Regions from separate parts of the Solibacillus sp. R5-41 genome, predicted to be linked through region 1. Evidence: a T-box and tRNA genes for the amino acid it is inferred to sense, from the RefSeq annotation. Region 1 holds a T-box; the other holds one or more tRNA genes.
What was found. A T-box is a leader RNA that pairs with one kind of tRNA and senses whether it is charged. The one in region 1 lies ahead of leuS (leucine--tRNA ligase), so its partner is inferred to be a tRNA-Leu.
Positions count from the first base shown of each region.

Region 2: it has a tRNA-Leu gene. The T-box ahead of leuS (leucine--tRNA ligase) is inferred to sense a tRNA for this amino acid. The anticodon was not compared.

Region 1 covers NZ_CP024123.1:3,333,798-3,343,558, forward strand. The annotation lists gene CSE16_RS16415 (hypothetical protein) at 1-2,209, opposite strand, end outside; gene CSE16_RS16420 (SRPBCC family protein) at 2,400-2,834, opposite strand; gene CSE16_RS16425 (response regulator transcription factor) at 3,001-3,693, opposite strand; gene leuS (leucine--tRNA ligase) at 4,020-6,434, opposite strand; T-box leader at 6,622-6,836, opposite strand; gene CSE16_RS16435 (MDR family MFS transporter) at 6,939-8,111, opposite strand; gene CSE16_RS16440 (tRNA modification radical SAM protein MnmL/YtqA) at 8,250-9,206, shown strand; gene CSE16_RS16445 (tRNA 5-(aminomethyl)-2-thiouridylate-methyltransferase MnmM) at 9,206-9,761, shown strand, end outside.
Region 2 covers NZ_CP024123.1:3,709,159-3,718,919, reverse strand. The annotation lists rRNA gene CSE16_RS18495 (23S ribosomal RNA) at 1-1,189, shown strand, start outside; rRNA gene rrf (5S ribosomal RNA) at 1,315-1,430, shown strand; tRNA gene CSE16_RS18485 (tRNA-Asn) at 1,445-1,519, shown strand; tRNA gene CSE16_RS18480 (tRNA-Ser) at 1,528-1,619, shown strand; tRNA gene CSE16_RS18475 (tRNA-Glu) at 1,638-1,712, shown strand; tRNA gene CSE16_RS18470 (tRNA-Val) at 1,735-1,810, shown strand; tRNA gene CSE16_RS18465 (tRNA-Met) at 1,828-1,902, shown strand; tRNA gene CSE16_RS18460 (tRNA-Asp) at 1,906-1,981, shown strand; tRNA gene CSE16_RS18455 (tRNA-Phe) at 2,004-2,076, shown strand; tRNA gene CSE16_RS18450 (tRNA-Thr) at 2,094-2,169, shown strand; tRNA gene CSE16_RS18445 (tRNA-Tyr) at 2,176-2,259, shown strand; tRNA gene CSE16_RS18440 (tRNA-Trp) at 2,271-2,344, shown strand; tRNA gene CSE16_RS18435 (tRNA-His) at 2,377-2,452, shown strand; tRNA gene CSE16_RS18430 (tRNA-His) at 2,500-2,575, shown strand; tRNA gene CSE16_RS18425 (tRNA-Gln) at 2,604-2,678, shown strand; tRNA gene CSE16_RS18420 (tRNA-Gly) at 2,692-2,766, shown strand; tRNA gene CSE16_RS18415 (tRNA-Cys) at 2,789-2,862, shown strand; tRNA gene CSE16_RS18410 (tRNA-Leu) at 2,913-2,994, shown strand; gene CSE16_RS22090 (DMT family transporter) at 3,013-3,243, opposite strand; gene CSE16_RS18395 (spore germination protein) at 3,700-5,301, shown strand; gene CSE16_RS18390 (Ger(x)C family spore germination protein) at 5,324-6,514, shown strand; gene CSE16_RS18385 (hypothetical protein) at 6,517-6,750, shown strand; gene CSE16_RS18380 (GerAB/ArcD/ProY family transporter) at 6,784-7,902, shown strand; gene CSE16_RS18375 (NUDIX hydrolase) at 8,869-9,309, shown strand; gene CSE16_RS18370 (anti-sigma-V factor RsiV) at 9,477-9,761, opposite strand, start outside.

The sequences.
Region 1 (9,761 bases):
GAATCGTTCCCGTATAAGATAATTTGTCAGAAGAAATCAATGCTGCAATGCTACTATTCAACGAAAAATCAGGCTTTTCAATATCTAAATCTGGATTTTTGTCTAGTTTAATTGCGATTTCTAGTTCATATGCTGCTATTACTAAATCACCATATGTCGCTAATGTATTATTCAGAGAGATATCTGAAATTAATGATTGCTGCATTTTTGTTAATTTTGCATGGGCAGAAATGGCACTTTTATATTTCGATATTGCTTTTTCAGTAGCAGATAACTCTTCTTTTTCAGTATTTCCACCAATATTACTTTCTAATGTTTCAGCTTCTTCAAATAATTTATTTACATTTAGTGCTGCTTTAATATCCTTTTGAGCTGTTGTTAAATAGTGGTAGTTTGTAATAAATTTCTTTTCAGCACTTGTGAGCATTTTATAAGTAGCTAATAACGCATCCGTTTCTCCTTGCGCTGATGATAAATCATTCACCTCATAGGCATCATAGCTATCACTTGCGCCTCCAAATAAATAATCCACAATGTTTTCATTTAACTCTAAAAGTTTATCATCTAATTCAATATCTATACCCGCTTTAATTAATGCAAAGCGCTCTTCTGAAATTAAAGATTTTTGTAATGGAGTCAATGCAATATAGGCTTTGTAAGCCGCACTTGCAGTTGCTTTTTTCTTATCGAGCTTTGCTTCTGAAATTTTAGTAATTTTTTTATCTACAGCTTCTGCTTTTTTTACATCCGCATCAATTTGCTTTACTAAATTCGTATAAACAAATGGCTTATAATTTTTATCAAGCTTTGAGATTTCCTTATTAATAGAGGCAATTTTACTTGATACTTCTGCAAGCGATTCATTATAAGCTGAACGTAAACTATCGACTACAATTGGTGAGGTACTTAAATCAAGATTCACATTAAATAATCCGATGATTTCATTATTTATTTCCTTCACTTTTTCAAATACGACATTATATTGTCGATTCTCTAAAACATCACTTAAGACTGTCATTAATTCGTCATAATTAACTTCATTCATTACCTTCAATAATGAGTGCTGTAACGAATCAAGTGCATCGTATTTTGTTTGCAGTGATAGTTGAATTTTTTCTAGATTATTTATTTGACTTTCAGTTAATTGATTTAACATATCATCGCTTGGAATTTTTACTTTAGCAGCTTCAATTTCTTTAACGAATTCATTAATAATACCAATATTTTTTTCTGCGTCTTTTAAAATATCTGCATTTGTAATTTGAGCTTTCGCACCTTCAGCTAGCGCATTGTAACGTTTCAATAAATTATTAATATCTTCCGAGAATTTACTATAATCCCCAATCTCATATACATCTTGATCCTGAACGGTAGAATATATAATTAAATCATCAATATCTTTATTCAATAAAGCGATACGATCTAAATTTCCACTCAAATCAAATGAATCTGTATAATTCGAATACGTTTCACCATTTAATTCAAACGATACTTTTGCTAAAATCGTTTTATCCTTTGTAGCAGGTGTAATTTTAAATGATCGAGCTGTTGCACCGGAAATAATACTATAATTATTTTCATCTTTTTCATACCATTCAAAAGTGTACTTAATTTGATTATTTTCAACCGGTAAAACTTTTTGAGTATCACTATCTTTTAATACAATTTCCCCCACTGTAATTACATCACCAACCGTTGCAGCTTGCTCTACATCAATTCCTACTAATGAGATTGGATCCATTGTTATATTGATTTTATTTACTTCATGGGGTTGGTCGGCGACGAATACCTTCTTTTTAATATTGCCTGCATCATCTTTCACAGGTTTATCATTTGCATCAATTTCATGAGCTGTTACTTTCACTTGAATACTTTTCCCAAGTGCTTCTAGCGGAACTTTTAGCGTTTTGGAAGTTGCGTCTTGAATGATGAATTCCTTCTCTACCCCATCTACAGTCTCAACATAATACCATTCATATTTTTCTGTAATATGTCTTGGTGGAATCTTTTTTGCATCCACTTCAATCGTATAATTAATTTTCGGTGTCTCGCCATTTACTTTATGTACTTTAATTAATTCTGAAATTTTTTCAACAGGGACTTCTTTCACTTCCTCCGCCCCAGCTATAGCTACCGGGACGACAATAGCAGCTGTTGCGATGGCTGTCGTTGCAAATAATTTATTAAAATTCGAGCTGTTTTTTTTCATAACATTTTCCTCCTACTATCATTAAATTCTCTATGTATACTAAACTAAATATGAAACAACTTATACCTCTGTACTATTCATCGTCAAATTTTAAAAGTTATTTAGAACTATTTCTAATTACCCTATTCTTTTGTCTTTTCCATCAAAAAAGCCCATTAGAAATAAGAAACATTTCTAATGAGCTAAAAAATTACGCTTGAATTTTACGTGCGATTTTTTCTGTTAAACGTGACGTCACTTTTGGTAACAACACTTTAATAGCTGGTGTTAAAACCGCGCCTGATAAACCACCCGCATTAATTTCTACTGTACCTGTCATCATTGTGCCGTTGTCATTTGCTTCGGCTTTAAATTCACCGCCACCAGTGAAGTTATCAGATAAACCTTTGATTTCAAATTTAATATTTGATGGTTCATTAAACTCTACAATTTTTATTTCAAGTTCTACTTTTTTCTTTAGGCCTTTAAAATTACCTTCGAAAGTCCATTTTGATGTTTGATCATCGATTTCTGTGTGCTCTTTATAAGCAGGAACTAATGTTGCCCATTTTTCGATTTTACTAACAAAGCTCCATACCTTGTCTTGACTTACTGGAATTTCAACTGAATGTGATGCTTGTGCCATCTTTATACACTACTTTCTTCTATTAGATCGTTAAATGGTCAAAATCATTTACTCCTATAGTATTACATAAATTTACTATGTTCTGAATAGCTATTTTGCCTTATACATATGACGTTTCATCGACAATTTTGTTTCATTTTTATTAGTTGCCAATTCTATATAACCCCTAATTTTCGTCTATGTTCGTATTAAATACATAGCCGAAACCTCTTACTGTTTTAATTATTTCAGGTTTCGCAGGATTTTTTTCAATCTTTTTTCTGAGCATGCTTATATGTACCGTAACCGCTTTTATGTCGACTATTTCTTCAAAGCCCCATACATAATTAATTATTTGATCTACACTTAATACTTGATTCCGGTGTTCGACTAAATAAAATAATATTTGTCTTTCTTTTGTATATAAATGCAGTTTCTCTCCCGCTTTGTATACAGACTTTTCTTCGAAATCGATTACTAGATTACTTACAGTATATTGATGTTTTCGTTGGACATTTTTGCGATTTAAATGTGCCTTAATTCGAGCGATTACTTCTTTCGGTATAAAAGGTTTTGTAATATAATCTGCCGCTCCAACATCAAAGCCTTGCAACTTGTCTTCGATTGTATCATTGGCCGTAACAAAAAAGATGATGGCTTCCGATTGTTCACGTATTCGCTTTACTAAATCGATGCCATTCCCATCTGGTAAATTGATATCAATTAACATTAAATCAATGGCTTCTGTCGTAATTAGCTTCCAGCCTTCTTCAACGGATGTTGCTTTTAATGTGTGATATCCTGCATTTTGAACATACAATGAAAGTACTTCTAAAATATCAGCATCATCTTCTATGATTAATATTGTTGATTCTTCCAAAAGTGTTCACGTCCCTTTTTTGAATCTCTCCCGTATGATAGGGGTTGATTTCCATTCCGGTTCGGACGCTTTCCACGGATACGGCCTGAGCCTGTAGTCTCAGAAGTCGTGCTGTTCCCGCAGGAGTCGCCTCCCCTTCATTCCAATCAACTTTAATTTTTCGCCATCCAAAGTTGTGATATTGATCATTCCAAAGCAGTTTATTTCTTATCGCACAGTATTCTATTTCAAAATTCTACCATATCATTTGTGGTTTTAAAACAAAAAATGACATTTTCAGCATAAGCCAAAATGTCATTTTTTGAATAGATTAAATTTACAGATTATTATTTAACAACAATGTTTACTAATTTCCCTGGAATAACAACGACTTTTACGACTGTTTTGCCGTCGATAAATTCTTGTACTTTGCTATCTTCCAGTGCAACTTTTTCTAAATCTTCTTTAGAAATATCTTTTGCTACTTTTACTTTCGCACGTACTTTACCTAATACTTGAACAACGACTTCTACTTCATCATCTACAAGCTTAGACTCGTCAGCTACTGGCCATTCTGTATACGTAATTGTACCTTCACGACCTAAAACCGCCCAAAGTTCTTCCGCTACGTGTGGTGCGATTGGGGATAATAACTTCACAAAGCCTTCTACATAATCAACTGGAATCACTTCCGCTTTATAGCATTCATTAATGAACACCATCATTTGTGAAATAGCTGTATTGAATCGGATACCTTCATAGTTTTCCGTCACTTTTTTCACTGTTTGATGATATACTTTTTCTAATGTTTGATCAGCCGAAACTTGAACTTTCTCAGCTAATTGACCTTCTTCTGTTACGAATAAACGCCAAATACGATCTAAGAAACGACGTGCCCCATCTAAGCCATTTGTGCTCCATGCAATAGATGCTTCTAATGGACCCATGAACATTTCATATAAACGTAATGTATCCGCACCGTGGGATTCAATAATATCATCCGGGTTTACAACATTCCCTTTTGATTTAGACATCTTCTCATTACCTTCACCTAGGATCATTCCTTGGTTAAATAGCTTTTGGAATGGCTCTTTCGTGTGTACAACACCTAAATCGTACAGCACTTTATGCCAGAAACGTGCGTACAGCAAGTGAAGAACCGCATGCTCCGCGCCACCGATATAAATATCAACTGGTAACCAACGTTTTAGTAATTCTGGATCTGCTATTGCTTCATCATTTGTTGGATCGATATAGCGTAAGAAGTACCATGAAGAACCTGCCCACTGCGGCATTGTGTTCGTTTCACGACGACCTTTTAAGCCTGTTTCAGGGTGTACAACATTAACCCACTCGTCAATATTTGCAAGTGGTGATTCACCTGTACCTGAAGGACGAATATTATCTGTTTTCGGTAATTCTAATGGCAATTGTTCAACTGGAATCGTTGTCATTGTGCCATCTTCCCAGTGAATAACTGGAATTGGCTCACCCCAATAACGTTGACGAGAGAATAACCAGTCACGTAAACGGTACGTAATTTTCTGTTCCCCAACACCGTTTTCTACTAGCCAAGCAATTGCCTTTGCAATACCGTCTTCTTTATTTAAACCGTCTAGGAAATCAGAATTGATGTGGACACCGTCACCAGTGAACGCTTCTGTTTCAATGTTGCCACCTTCTAAAACAGCAACAATGTCTAAGCCAAATTCTTTTGCGAATTCATAGTCGCGCTCATCATGTGCTGGAACCGCCATAATGGCACCAGTACCGTAAGTAGCTAGCACATAGTCAGCGATCCAAATCGGTACTTGCTTCCCGTTAATCGGATTCACAGCATAAGCACCAGTGAACACACCTGTTTTTTCTTTCGCTAAATCTGTACGCTCTAAGTCAGATTTTAATGAAACTTTTTCTAAATATGCTTCTACCGCAGCTTTTTGGTCAGCTGACGTAATTTCTGCTACTAATTTATGCTCTGGCGCAAGTACACAGTAAGTTGCACCAAATAATGTATCTGGACGCGTTGTAAATACTTCAAAGTCTTTGTCAGTACCTGCAATAGTAAATTTCACTTGTGCGCCTTCAGAACGCCCAATCCAGTTACGTTGCATATCTTTAATTGATTCTGGCCAATCGACATCTACAAGATCGTCAATTAAACGGTCTGCGTATTTTGTAATACGTAAAACCCATTGGCGCATTGGACGACGCACTACTGGGTGACTACCGCGCTCAGAAAGACCGTCAATTACTTCTTCATTGGCAAGTACTGTCCCAAGTGCTTCACACCAGTTAACAGCCACTTCATCCACATATGCTAAATCCATTTCCACTAATTTCGTGAAAATCCATTGTGTCCATTTGTAGTATGAAGGGTCCGTCGTATTGATTTCACGATCCCAATCATAAGAGAAGCCGAGCTCTTGAATTTGACGCTTAAATGTTGCAATGTTTTTCGCCGTAAATTCAGCCGGGTCATTTCCTGTATCCAGTGCATATTGCTCTGCTGGTAAACCAAATGCATCCCAGCCCATTGGATGTAGCACATTATAGCCTTGCATACGTTTAAAACGTGAAAGAATATCTGTTGCTGTATACCCTTCTGGATGCCCTACATGTAGACCTGAACCCGATGGATATGGGAACATATCAAGTGCATAAAACTTTGGTTTATCCGCTTCATTTTCCGTTTTAAACGTTTTATTGTCGGCCCAATATTTCTGCCATTTCTTTTCGATTTGTTGATGATTAAAGCTCACAAAAATTCCTCCTCTAGTTTTCGATTGCTGTGATTAGAAAGATATTTCTTGTACAAAAGTTGTGCAAGGTTCTATTCTTTCTTATGTGGATTCCTTTAAAAATGTATACATAAGCTGTTAATGTATTTGGGTTGAATTTACAGAAAATTCAGGAAACAAAAAAATCCCGCCCCATTCTTAAAAAATAAGAAGGGACGAGAGATATTTTATACTCCCGCGGTACCACCCACATTAGTGACACTGCACTCAGCTTGATTTCTTAACGCGAATACACGGCTTTAGCTACTATTAGTTCACCAAAGCTAACTCAAAGGCGAGTTCGACTTACTACCTACTAGCTTTCACCAACCGCTAGCTCTCTAAAAGGAAGAACCGTCTACTATTCCTTATCACAGTCTTTTTTAATATTTCATTCATTTTAGCGGATTGTCAGCAAAAGCACAAGAGGCTGTTTATCATTTACTGGCAATTTCAATATTTCATATTGCTCTTTCATCAAAAAAATCATCCAATTTCCTTGTTTTTCAATCCTCGGTCAAATAATAAACAAGGAACCATCGCTACAATCAATATAACCGTTAAAATAAGCATTAATACTTGCATTCCGTATAGATCGACCATTAATCCACCAAATAACGGACCAATCATTCTTCCTACAGTTGTGGCACTGTTCACTAACCCTTGATAAAAGCCTTCCTGTCCAGGTGGCGCCAACTTATTCGCCAGCATTGGGATAACAGGTGAAAAGAATACTTCCCCTAAAGTCAAAATAACCATCGCTGCGGCAAACATTTTAAAATCACCTGCAAAATACACGACGAAAAAGGAAACGGACATTAATGCTAAACCAAGTACGAGCTGATGTTTGATTTTCTTTTCCCAACGTGTCACAAGTGGTTTAATAATTGGCTGAACCGCCACGATCATAAAGCCGTTCAATGTCCACAATAAACTATATTGCGACAAGCTCATACCTAAAAACTGCGTGTAAGAGGAGATTGTTGCACTCCATTGCGAATAGGATAACCAGCATAATACTAATGAAACACTTAAAATACTTAACGCAATAAGAGGTGCTCTCACTTTTTTATCGCTCGCTTCTGAAGTTACTTTTTTCATTGTGATTTTACCTGAATCAAAGCGCTTAAATGTAAAGATGACAATAAGGAAAAACACAATATAAGCAATTAAATTTGAAATAAAGACCCATTCAAATTGTATATCTGCTATGACCCCTGCAAGTGCCGGTCCAATCGCTACCCCTACATTATTTGCTAAAAATATCGCGTTAAACGACCTCCTACCCCCTTCTGGCCAAGCACTTCCTGCAATAGCATAAAGTGCGGGAAATACAATCCCACCACTGAACCCTAACATCGTTAAAAAAATAATGTATTGCGGCCATTCATGCCAAATTGCAAGTAATGTAATCGAAAATAAATTTAAAATGACTCCTATTAATATAGTTTTATAGCCGCCAAGCTTATCAAACAATATACCGCCTAATATATTGCCAAACACACCGGCTAAGGAATTGAGCATCAAAACAAACCCTGCCATCGTTAATGTCTTTCCTAAATAATCATGTATGTAAATACTGTTTAACGGCCATAAAAATGAATTCCCGACCGTATTGACAAATGTTCCAATTATTAAAAGCCAAACTTGTTTTGGCATGTATTTTCCTCCTAAAATTTACAACTTTCATTGAATTAGTTTATTCTTTTAGCCGAAAATATACAATATAAAAGATTTTCTATTAGTACCGTATATGTGTACATGTTAAAATAAAACGTTAGAGGAGTGAATAGACTAATGACTGAAATAAATTTCCCTTTCCCATCTGATGGAAAGCGCTATTATACATGGAACCGTTATTTACGAAATGAATTTGGTAAGAAGGTTTATAAAGTGGCATTGGATGCTGGTTTTGATTGTCCAAACCGAGATGGTACGGTCGCTTTTGGTGGTTGTACATTTTGTTCAGCTGCTGGCTCAGGGGATTTTGCTGGCGATAAGGTAGATCCGATTTCTGTACAATTTGAAAAGATTAAATCGAAAATGGAGAGCAAATGGAAAGACGGTTTAACTATGGCCTATTTCCAAGCTTACACAAATACCCACGCACCACTTCCTGTTTTAAAGGAAAAATTCGAGGCAGCACTTGCTTGTGAAGGTGTAATGGGACTCAGTATCGCAACCCGCCCTGACTGCTTACCAGACGATGTAGTCGAATATTTAGCTGAATTAAATGAACGAACATATCTTTGGGTTGAGCTAGGATTACAAACTGTACATGAAAAAACAGCGAATTTAATTAACCGTGCGCATGATTATGAAATGTATGTTGAAGGGGTTAATAAGCTACGAAAACATGGCATTCGAGTTGTAACACATATTATTAACGGCTTACCACTCGAGGATTACAATATGATGATGGAAACGACTCGTGAAGTGGCAAAACTTGATGTACAAGGGATTAAAATTCATTTGCTACATTTATTAAAAGGCACACCACTTGTAAAGCAATATGAAAAAGGAATGCTTGAATTTATGGACAAGGATGCCTATATTCAACTTGTTGCCGACCAGCTTGAAATACTTCCTCCTGAAATGATTGTTCACCGCATTACTGGAGACGGTCCGATTGATTTAATGATTGGTCCAATGTGGTCTGTTAATAAGTGGGAAGTATTAAATGGCATCGATGCCGAGTTGGAACGTCGAGGTAGTTGGCAGGGGAAATTTTATCAACCGGATGTGATGAAATAATGAAGCTTCAACGCGTATTACAATATGCTCAAAATTTACTTCAAATGTCGATTGCAGAAGGTGATATTGCTGTAGATGCAACTGCTGGCAATGGGCATGATACATTATTTTTAGCAAACCTAGTTGGTGATGATGGGTATGTTTATGCCTTTGATGTACAAAAAGAGGCAGTTAACGCGACCCTTCACCGCTTGCTTGATCACTCGCTTGAACACCGCGCACTTGTATTGCGCGATGGCCATGAAAACATTGGAAAATACGTAACAAAGCCCGTTGCAGGTGCCATTTTCAATCTTGGTTACTTACCAGGTAGTGATCATTCAATTATTACGAAACCAAATACGACTATACAAGCACTGGAAAGCTTATTGCCTTTATTAAAAATCGGTGGTGTCATTGTATTAGTTGTCTATCATGGGCATGATGGTGGTAAAGAGGAACGAGATGAAGTGATTCGTTTTGTAAGCGAGCTACCACAAAAATCGGTACATGTTCTGAAATATGAATTTTTAAATCAAAAAAATGAGCCACCGTTTGTTATCGCTTTAGAAAAGG
Region 2 (9,761 bases), 380 kb from region 1:
CGGGAGAAGGGGTGCTCTTGAGCGTGCAAGCGCACGAGAGCCGCAGTGAATAGGCCCAGGCGACTGTTTAGCAAAAACACAGGTCTCTGCAAAACCGTAAGGTGAAGTATAGGGGCTGACGCCTGCCCGGTGCTGGAAGGTTAAGAGGAGTGGTTAGCGCAAGCGAAGCTACGAATTGAAGCCCCAGTAAACGGCGGCCGTAACTATAACGGTCCTAAGGTAGCGAAATTCCTTGTCGGGTAAGTTCCGACCCGCACGAAAGGCGTAACGATCTGGGCACTGTCTCAACGAGAGACTCGGTGAAATTATAGTACCTGTGAAGATGCAGGTTACCCGCGACAGGACGGAAAGACCCCGTGGAGCTTTACTGTAGCCTGATATTGAATTTTGGTACAACTTGTACAGGATAGGTAGGAGCCAGAGATCTCGGAGCGCCAGCTTCGAAGGAGGCGTCAGTGGGATACTACCCTGGTTGTATTGAACTTCTAACCCATGCCCCTTAACGGGGTAGGAGACAGTGTCAGGCGGACAGTTTGACTGGGGCGGTCGCCTCCTAAAGAGTAACGGAGGCGCCCAAAGGTTCCCTCAGAATGGTTGGAAATCATTCGTAGAGTGTAAAGGCATAAGGGAGCTTGACTGCGAGACCTACAAGTCGAGCAGGGTCGAAAGACGGGCTTAGTGATCCGGTGGTTCCGCATGGAAGGGCCATCGCTCAACGGATAAAAGCTACCCCGGGGATAACAGGCTTATCTCCCCCAAGAGTCCACATCGACGGGGAGGTTTGGCACCTCGATGTCGGCTCATCGCATCCTGGGGCTGTAGTCGGTCCCAAGGGTTGGGCTGTTCGCCCATTAAAGCGGTACGCGAGCTGGGTTCAGAACGTCGTGAGACAGTTCGGTCCCTATCCGTCGTGGGCGTAGGAAATTTGAGAGGAGCTGTCCTTAGTACGAGAGGACCGGGATGGACACACCGCTGGTGTACCAGTTGTCTTGCCAAAGGCATCGCTGGGTAGCTATGTGTGGACGGGATAAGTGCTGAAAGCATCTAAGCATGAAGCCCCCCTCAAGATGAGATTTCCCATTACGCAAGTAAGTAAGACCCCTGAAAGACGATCAGGTAGATAGGTTCGAGGTGGAAGTGTGGCGACATATGGAGCTGACGAATACTAATCGGTCGAGGACTTAACCACAATTTATTGCACATTTTCAATGAAACGTTTATCCAGTTTTGAAAGAATAAAATTTATTTTTTTACTAATAAAGACTTGATTTTCATTAGTAAATACGATATAATAAATCTTGTCTTTTAAAATAGTCTAGTGATGATGGCAAAGAGGTCACACCCGTTCCCATACCGAACACGGAAGTTAAGCTCTTTAGCGCCGATGGTAGTTGGGGGCTTCCCCCTGTGAGAGTAGGACATCGCTAGGCTAACATAAAACTATTCCGAAGTAGCTCAGTGGTAGAGCAACCGGCTGTTAACCGGTTGGTCGTAGGTTCGAGTCCTACCTTCGGAGCCAATCTTCTTGGAGAGTTGTCCGAGAGGTCGAAGGAGCACGATTGGAAATCGTGTATGCGGATAACACTGCATCAAGGGTTCAAATCCCTTACTCTCCGCCAGACTATAATAGTTTTAATGGCCCGTTGGTCAAGCGGTTAAGACACCGCCCTTTCACGGCGGTAACACGGGTTCGAATCCCGTACGGGTCACCATTAAATAGTTAGTATCCAGCATGGAGGATTAGCTCAGCTGGGAGAGCATCTGCCTTACAAGCAGAGGGTCGGCGGTTCGAGCCCGTCATCCTCCACCATAAATAAATAGTATTATCGCGGGGTGGAGCAGTGGTAGCTCGTCGGGCTCATAACCCGAAGGTCACAGGTTCAAGTCCTGTCCCCGCAACCAAATGGTCCCGTGGTGTAGCGGTTAACATGCCTGCCTGTCACGCAGGAGATCGCCGGTTCGATCCCGGTCGGGACCGCCATTTATAACTTATACATAATTATGGGTCAGTAGCTCAGTTGGTAGAGCATTAGATTGAAGCTCTAAGTGTCGGCGGTTCGATTCCGTCCTGACCCACTTTATAAATTTAATTTGCCGGTGTAGCTCAGTTGGTAGAGCAACTGACTTGTAATCAGTAGGTCGAGGGTTCGACTCCTTTCGCCGGCACCATTACTCGGTGGGGTAGCGAAGTGGCTAAACGCGGCGGACTGTAAATCCGCTCCTTAGGGTTCGGCGGTTCGAATCCGTCCCCCACCACCATTTTTAATTACAGGGGCATAGTTTAAAGGTAGAACTACGGTCTCCAAAACCGTCAGTGTGGGTTCGATTCCTACTGCCCCTGCCAATTAATCAAATAGTAAACAAAATAATATAGTGGCGGTTGTGGCGAAGTGGTTAACGCACCTGATTGTGGTTCAGGCATTCGTGGGTTCGATTCCCATCAGTCGCCCCATTCTATTTTTTTTTAAAATATTAATTTTCAAGTAAGATATTATAATGGCGGTTGTGGCGAAGTGGTTAACGCACCTGATTGTGGTTCAGGCATTCGTGGGTTCGATTCCCATCAGTCGCCCCATTTCTTATAAAATTTAAATTACCTTTATTGGGGTATAGCCAAGCGGTAAGGCAACGGATTTTGATTCCGTCATGCCCTGGTTCGAATCCAGGTTCCCCAGCCATTTTTTTATATTTGCGGAAGTAGTTCAGTGGTAGAACACCACCTTGCCAAGGTGGGGGTCGCGAGTTCGAACCTCGTCTTCCGCTCCAAAACTATAAATATATAATATATGGCGGCATAGCCAAGTGGTAAGGCACAGGTCTGCAACACCTCTACCACCGGTTCAAATCCGGTTGCCGCCTCCATATACTTTAAATCGGTTATTCCGGTTTTTTTTATTCCTTTTTTTTGCTTTGCCGATATGGCGGAATTGGCAGACGCGCGCGACTCAAAATCGCGTTCCGTGAGGAGTGTCGGTTCGACCCCGACTATCGGTATATTTAGATGTTTTTTAGTCAAGATAAGAAACATTTGAAAGCCCATAAACCTTGATATATCAGGGTTTGTGGGTTTTTTCTGTTTTCAGGAATGCGATAGAGTAGAGCTAAAAACATAGAACCAGTTACAAAGATTAAGAATGTTATTTCAATTGTTCCCGCTTTACGGCTAAATGTACCATTAATAGCTGATTGTGCGCTCAATGTGATACCACCAAGTAAAGTAAATAGAATCATAAATATCCCCATCTTTTTAGACCTCCTTGTTAACTAAAATAAGCGCTATTATCATTGATGTAACAGCAAATATTTTTTCCTTATTGATACGGCCTTCCTTACTTCCGAGCCAACCATGGGTGTACAGTGTTTACGAAAGCTTTATTAATTACTGCAGTATTTTAATATTTTGGTAGATGGGAAGTGTATTTTTCCATTTACTTTTTTTGTCCCTTAATTAGAAGTTTTGTCGAAAAAATCCTGCTATTTAATAATAGTAGTATGATTTATTTAGTTTAGAAAAAATATGTGTTTAAGACTTTTCAGTTGAAAGGAGTTTCCTCATGCTCAAGAAAATGAAAATCCATCTCTTATCAACATTCTTAATAGAAAAGTTTAAGGATAATCAAATATATTCCTAACTAGGAAAGTAATAAATAAAATTAATATAGAACGACAAAAAAATAAAAAGTAAATGTGAGGTAGTCTATGGGCTTTTTCAGAAAGAAAAGTAATTCTAAAATGCATTCAAATTCTATTTCAGCTAGTCAAATGATGGAGACAAGTTCAGCAAACGAATTAAAAACAAACCTTCAAGAAAATATACAAATAATAAAAGATTCACTTGGAAAAAGCTCGGATATTATCATTAGAGAAATTCGAATTGGAAAAGAAGAAACAATTAAAGCCGGTATTTTCTATACAGATGGATTAACCGATACAACCTCATTACAAAATTTTATTTTGGAAACGCTCATGCTAGATATCAAAGGGACCGAATTACAGAAAAAGCTATCTCCTGAACAAAATCTTATTAGCATTTTAAAAGATTATGCCATGACAGTAGGAGAAATTAAAGAAATAACTAATTTTGAAGTGCTTTTTACTGGACTTTTATCGGGGGATACGATTCTTTTAATCGATGGATATGCCCAAGGTTTAATCATTTCCAATAGGTATTGGGTTGAGCGTGGAGTAACGGAAGCAACAGCCCAAGTGGTAGTAAGAGGACCCCGCGAAGGATTCTCCGAAAATTTGCGTGTAAATACCGCATTAGTTCGTAGAAGACTGAAAGACCCAAATCTCTGGATGGAATCAAAAGTTATTGGAAAACGTACGAAAACGAATGTTGCCATGATGTATATCAAAGGAATTGCAAATGATAAAATAGTGAAAGAAGTCCGTTTGCGTTTGGATAAAATAGATATTGACGGGATTCTTGAAAGTGGAAATATCGAGGAATTGATTCAGGATACACCATATTCACCTTTCCCAACTATATTCAATACGGAACGTTCGGATGTAGTAGCTGCAGCATTATTGGAGGGACGCATAGCCATTTTGGTAGATGGAACACCATTTGTCCTAATTGTTCCAGCATTATTTGTTCAATTTTTTCAATCTTCAGACGACTACTACCAACATGCGGATATTGCGAGTCTTATTAGACTCCTTCGTTTTTTTGCATTCGCGATTGCATTGCTTGCACCAGCATTATTTATTGCAATCACAACTTTTAATCATGCAATGCTACCGCCCGCACTTCTTATTAGTCTGGCAGCCCAAAGAGAAGGTGTCCCATTTCCGACATTTTTTGAAGCAGTCATAATGGAAGTTACCTTTGAAATCTTGCGTGAAGCAGGCTTAAGAATGCCACGAAGCATCGGTTCAGCTATGTCTATAGTAGGAGCATTTGTAATTGGAACAGCAGCGGTTGAAGCAGGCATAATCTCTGCTGCGATGGTAATCGTGGTTTCAATAACCGCCATTTCTAGTTTCGTTTCTCCAACTTACGACTTAGCTATCTCTGTCAGGATACTACGCTTTGGGTTTATGGCATTAGCTGCTTCTTTTGGTTTAGTAGGAATAACGATCGGTTTAATTGCTTTACTTCTGCATTTATGTAGTTTGCGTTCTTTTGGCGTGCCTTATATGTCTCCAGTAGCTCCATTTAATCTTTCCGATCAAAAGGATACGTTTATTCGCTTGCCTAGATGGAATATGTTTACACGACCTCGTCTAATCAATCAACAAAATATCGTTAGGCAACAAGATTCAGCCTCTGCAAAACCAGAGCCACCAAAAAAATAAGGAGTATGAAGGGGTTTAAAAGATGAAAAAGTGCATGTTTGTTCTCCTGATTCTTAGCCTCTTCCTTGCGGGGTGTTGGGACCGGAGGGAATTAAATGAGCTTGGCATTACGATGGCATTAGGAATCGATAAAGTAGAAGATGAATACCAAGTAACTGCTCAAGTGGTTGTACCTTCGGAAATAACGACGAAAACAAGTACTGGGCGTTCACCAGTCATCTTGTTTCAGGCGAACGGAGAAACGGTATATGAAGCCCTTCGAAAAATTACAAAGATCTCGCCTCGAAAAATATATCCTGGACATCTTCGAATGCTTGTGCTTGGTGAGGATTTAGCTGAAGAAGGTATAGCCGAATCCTTAGATTTTCTGTCAAGAGATTGGGAACTCCGATCTGATTTCTATGTTGTTATTGCTAAGGATAGGACCGCAGGGGAAGTACTGAATGTCACAACAACGATTGAAAATATACCCGCCAATAAAATGTTTAACACGCTTAAAACATCAGAAGCTTTTTGGGCTGCAACGAACGGCTTTAAATTAGATGAGTTGATAGACAATCTTATAAGTGATGGGAAGGAAGCCGTATTAACAGGGATTCTAGTAACAGGGGAACAAGAAATGGGATCAAGCAAACAGAATGTGGAATCGATTACTCCTTTTGCGCGAATTGAATATGATGGTTTAGCGGTGTTTAAAAAAGATAAACTAGTAGGCTGGTTAACTGAACGAGACGGCAGAAGGTATAATGCCGTCGTCAACGAAGTGCAAAATACTGTAACAGCTATATCTTGTCCTGAAGAGGGGAAAGCCACTATAGAGATTATTCAATTCGATTCTAAAATGAAAGGCAAAATAAACAAAGGTAAGCCTGAAGTGGATGTCAATATTAAAGTAAAAGGAAATGTTGGGGAAGTAGAGTGTCAAATTAATCTTAATGACCCAGAAACAATTGTTGAGCTACAGAAGAATACTGAAAAAGAGATGGAAGAGCTCATTAAATCGACCATTGAAACGGTACAAAGACAGTATAAGTCAGACATATTTGGATTTGGTGAAGCCATTCATCGATCTAATCCGAAAGAATGGAAAAAGATTAAAGAACAGTGGGATGAGGAATTCCCTGAGATGACAGCGAATGTTAAAGTAGACCTAAAACTTGTGCATACGGGTACAGTAGGTAATTCATTTTTAGAAGAGATAGAGGGTAGATAATCATGATAAAAAGTATAGGAATACTACTGATTGCAGCAGCCATTCTGTGGATTGAAGTTCCACCTCTCTTGGAAAAAAGATATAAAAAAGAGTTACTGGTGTTTTCAATTCTACTTGCAATTGGGGTAGGTCTAAGTATTACACTTGGATTTGAAAAACCTATTCCAAATCCACTAGATTTACTCACTATTATTTTTAAACCGCTTGATGACGTTATTTCTCATTTGTTGAAATAAAAGAACAGTGTATAGGGGAAGGTATGATATGAAATGATGCAAGACGTTAAAATAAATTCGTATCAATTTCTAGTATTAGTTATTTTATTTACGATTGGTACGAGCATCTTAACTGTACCATCAGCATTAGCAACTAACGCGAAGCAAGATGCCTGGCTTGCCGCTATATTTGGTACGGGTATAGGATTATTGGCCGTATGGCTATTCATCACTATAGCTCTTTGGTTCCCTCACCTCACCTATGTCCAAATCCTTGAAAAACTATTTGGAAAATGGGTAGGGAAAGCCTTTGCTGCTTTGTTTGTACTCACGTCTCTTATTTATGCTTCAGAACTTTTATATTATTTTGGGTTATTCTTAAATATCCATATGATGCCAAATACTCCAATGGTAGCCCTTAATATTCTTATGGCGGGGATTGTGGTGATGGGAGTCCGTCTTGGATTAGAAACCTTCGCTCGTACTGCAGAAATCTTAGTTGTCGTGTTCTTTGTTATTTTTTTCATTTTAGTGGTATTTATTTCACCTGAAATAAAGTTTGAAAATATACAGCCTGTATATGAGATGGGGACAAAAAAAATCATTCAATCATCCTTTTTTTATGTCGTAGTATCTTCAGTAAATGCTATTTTTTTATTAATGATTTTTCCTTCCTTTATTAACAAAATGAAACAAGCTAAAAAATCTTTTTTAATTGGAAACTTAATAGGCGGCATCGTCATCATCGTTATTACATTTTTGTGTATTTCGGTATTTGGTGTTGATAAAACTGCTGGAGAGATATATCCAAGTTATGAATTGACTAAAAGGATAAATATTGGGAATTTTGTACAGCGTATTGAAGGATTAATGGCTTCACTTTGGTTTATCACCCTCTATTTTAAATCGACTCTTTATTTTTACGCTTCCGTTTTAGGGATGGCACAAATTCTGAATTTGAAAGATTACCGCCCATTAACATTACCACTAGGAATGATTGCCGTGGTCCTTTCTCTCGTGATTTATCCTAATGTCATGTACCAACAACATTGGGACAGTACGACGGGTAATTCCTTAACATTATCAATTGGACTTTTTTTACCTCTTTTGATGGTAGTCGTATATGCAATACGAAAAAGAACGATAAAGAAAGAAGTAAAAATAAACGAATAGCTGATTATTTAGAAAAAAACAAAGTATTTAGAAAGTATGGTTTCTAATATAGTGGATAATGTTGCAGGCATATAAGATATCCAGATCCACTCGCTCATTATCCAAATCTTATCCAAAGCATACACTTAATAGCTATTCATGAAAAACATCATTTTTTAATTTGTGCCAATTACTATGACTTATGATGACTAAGTGGCCTAAACTGTTGGGGAAACAGTCCTTGTAGCAGGTGGCATAGCGTCTATTATCAATTCTTTAGGTAAGATGTCATCGCTGAGGAAACTATGTTACTAGGAAGCGTAAATGGACAATAGCTTTACGGACCGACATCAGCATAAATGCAGAAATTAGACGATTTTTTTCAGCACTATTGGTCATTTTCGGACGAAGTAAAAATTGCTTTTGAAAAATTGTTGTAGAAACGGGCGCCTTTGTTGCAGTTCCAGCTTACGAAATAATTACCTTTTAACAACTAGAACCCCTATTTTGGTCAAGCTTTTATCAAAAGGCGTTTTTTTTCTATTATAAATTCATGCTGGGAGTACTCTTTTAATCGAAATTTTTTTTAAAGCTACACATATTTTCTACTTCTAGACATAAAAAATTCTCCTAATTGTGTTATAAGTAGGTCTACAAACTGTTCAAATATATCATTTATCTCTAGGGATAAGAAAAGGGATATTGCCCTAGAGTTCAACTCTAGTTCAATATCCCTAGTCTTGATAATCGTTGATCGATATTAAGTATATGTATTTCCAAAAATTATGACCAATACAAAATATTAAAGAGATATTAAGGTGTTTCAACTTCTTATTGAACTAACGTAGCAGTTTAGTGCAACAAGGAGTACCTTCAAAATTATGGGGATTTACAACGCTAAGTTAAGAAATGTGACCAAACGACTATTTGGTAAAATAAATAACTTATGCTAAACTTTGGTAAATTCTTCGAGAAAGAAGGAACATAATGAATTATATTAAATCTTTACGACAACACATTGGTACAAGACCGATAATTGCACCAGGGTCTGCAATTATTGTTTTGAATGAAAAGAATGAAATATTATTACAATTACGTTCAGATACAAATGATTGGGGGCTTCCTGGTGGCGGTATGGAAATTGGAGATAGTTTTGAAGAAACCGCTCAAAAAGAATTATTTGAAGAAACAGGATTAATCGCTCAAGAATTGATATTAGTTGGATTAGCTTCTGGGAAAGAATTATATTATAAGTTCCCTCATGGGGATGAAATTTACAATGCAACCGCGATTTATAAAACTACAAGTGTAACTGGTACTATTAAGAAAAATGAAGAAAGCAAAGCATTAAAATATTTCTCTTTAGACAAACTTCCTAATCTAAATTATACAACTTTAAAGTTACTTGAAAAGGTTGGCTACATTTAAAGTGATTAATCTGAAACTGTTATTTTTTTAATTTAATGGCCTGCTATACTAATTAGTCATAACAGTATCTTTAATGAAACAGTATTTCATAAATAAAAAAGCGAGGTATTTGACAATTTAATTGCCAAATCCCTCGTATTTTGGGACTATGCTTTTTAGCGAAATGATTAATGAATATATTCAGAACTTACAAGATCATTTTTTAGGACATCGGTTGGGATTTCGAATTCTACTATACCCATATAGCCTTGTGCTACTTCGTATTTATCGAAGGAAATAACAAGTTTACCTTTATCAGAAATATAGAATTGTTGTTCAGCATTAATAGTTGTAAATCCATCTATTACTTCTTCATCAGGAAGACCTCCACCTTTTACCCAATACTTTTTATCTGAGTCGGATGCAGCTTGTTCACGCATTTGTTCAATAATGTTTTCGCTGATAGTTTTAAT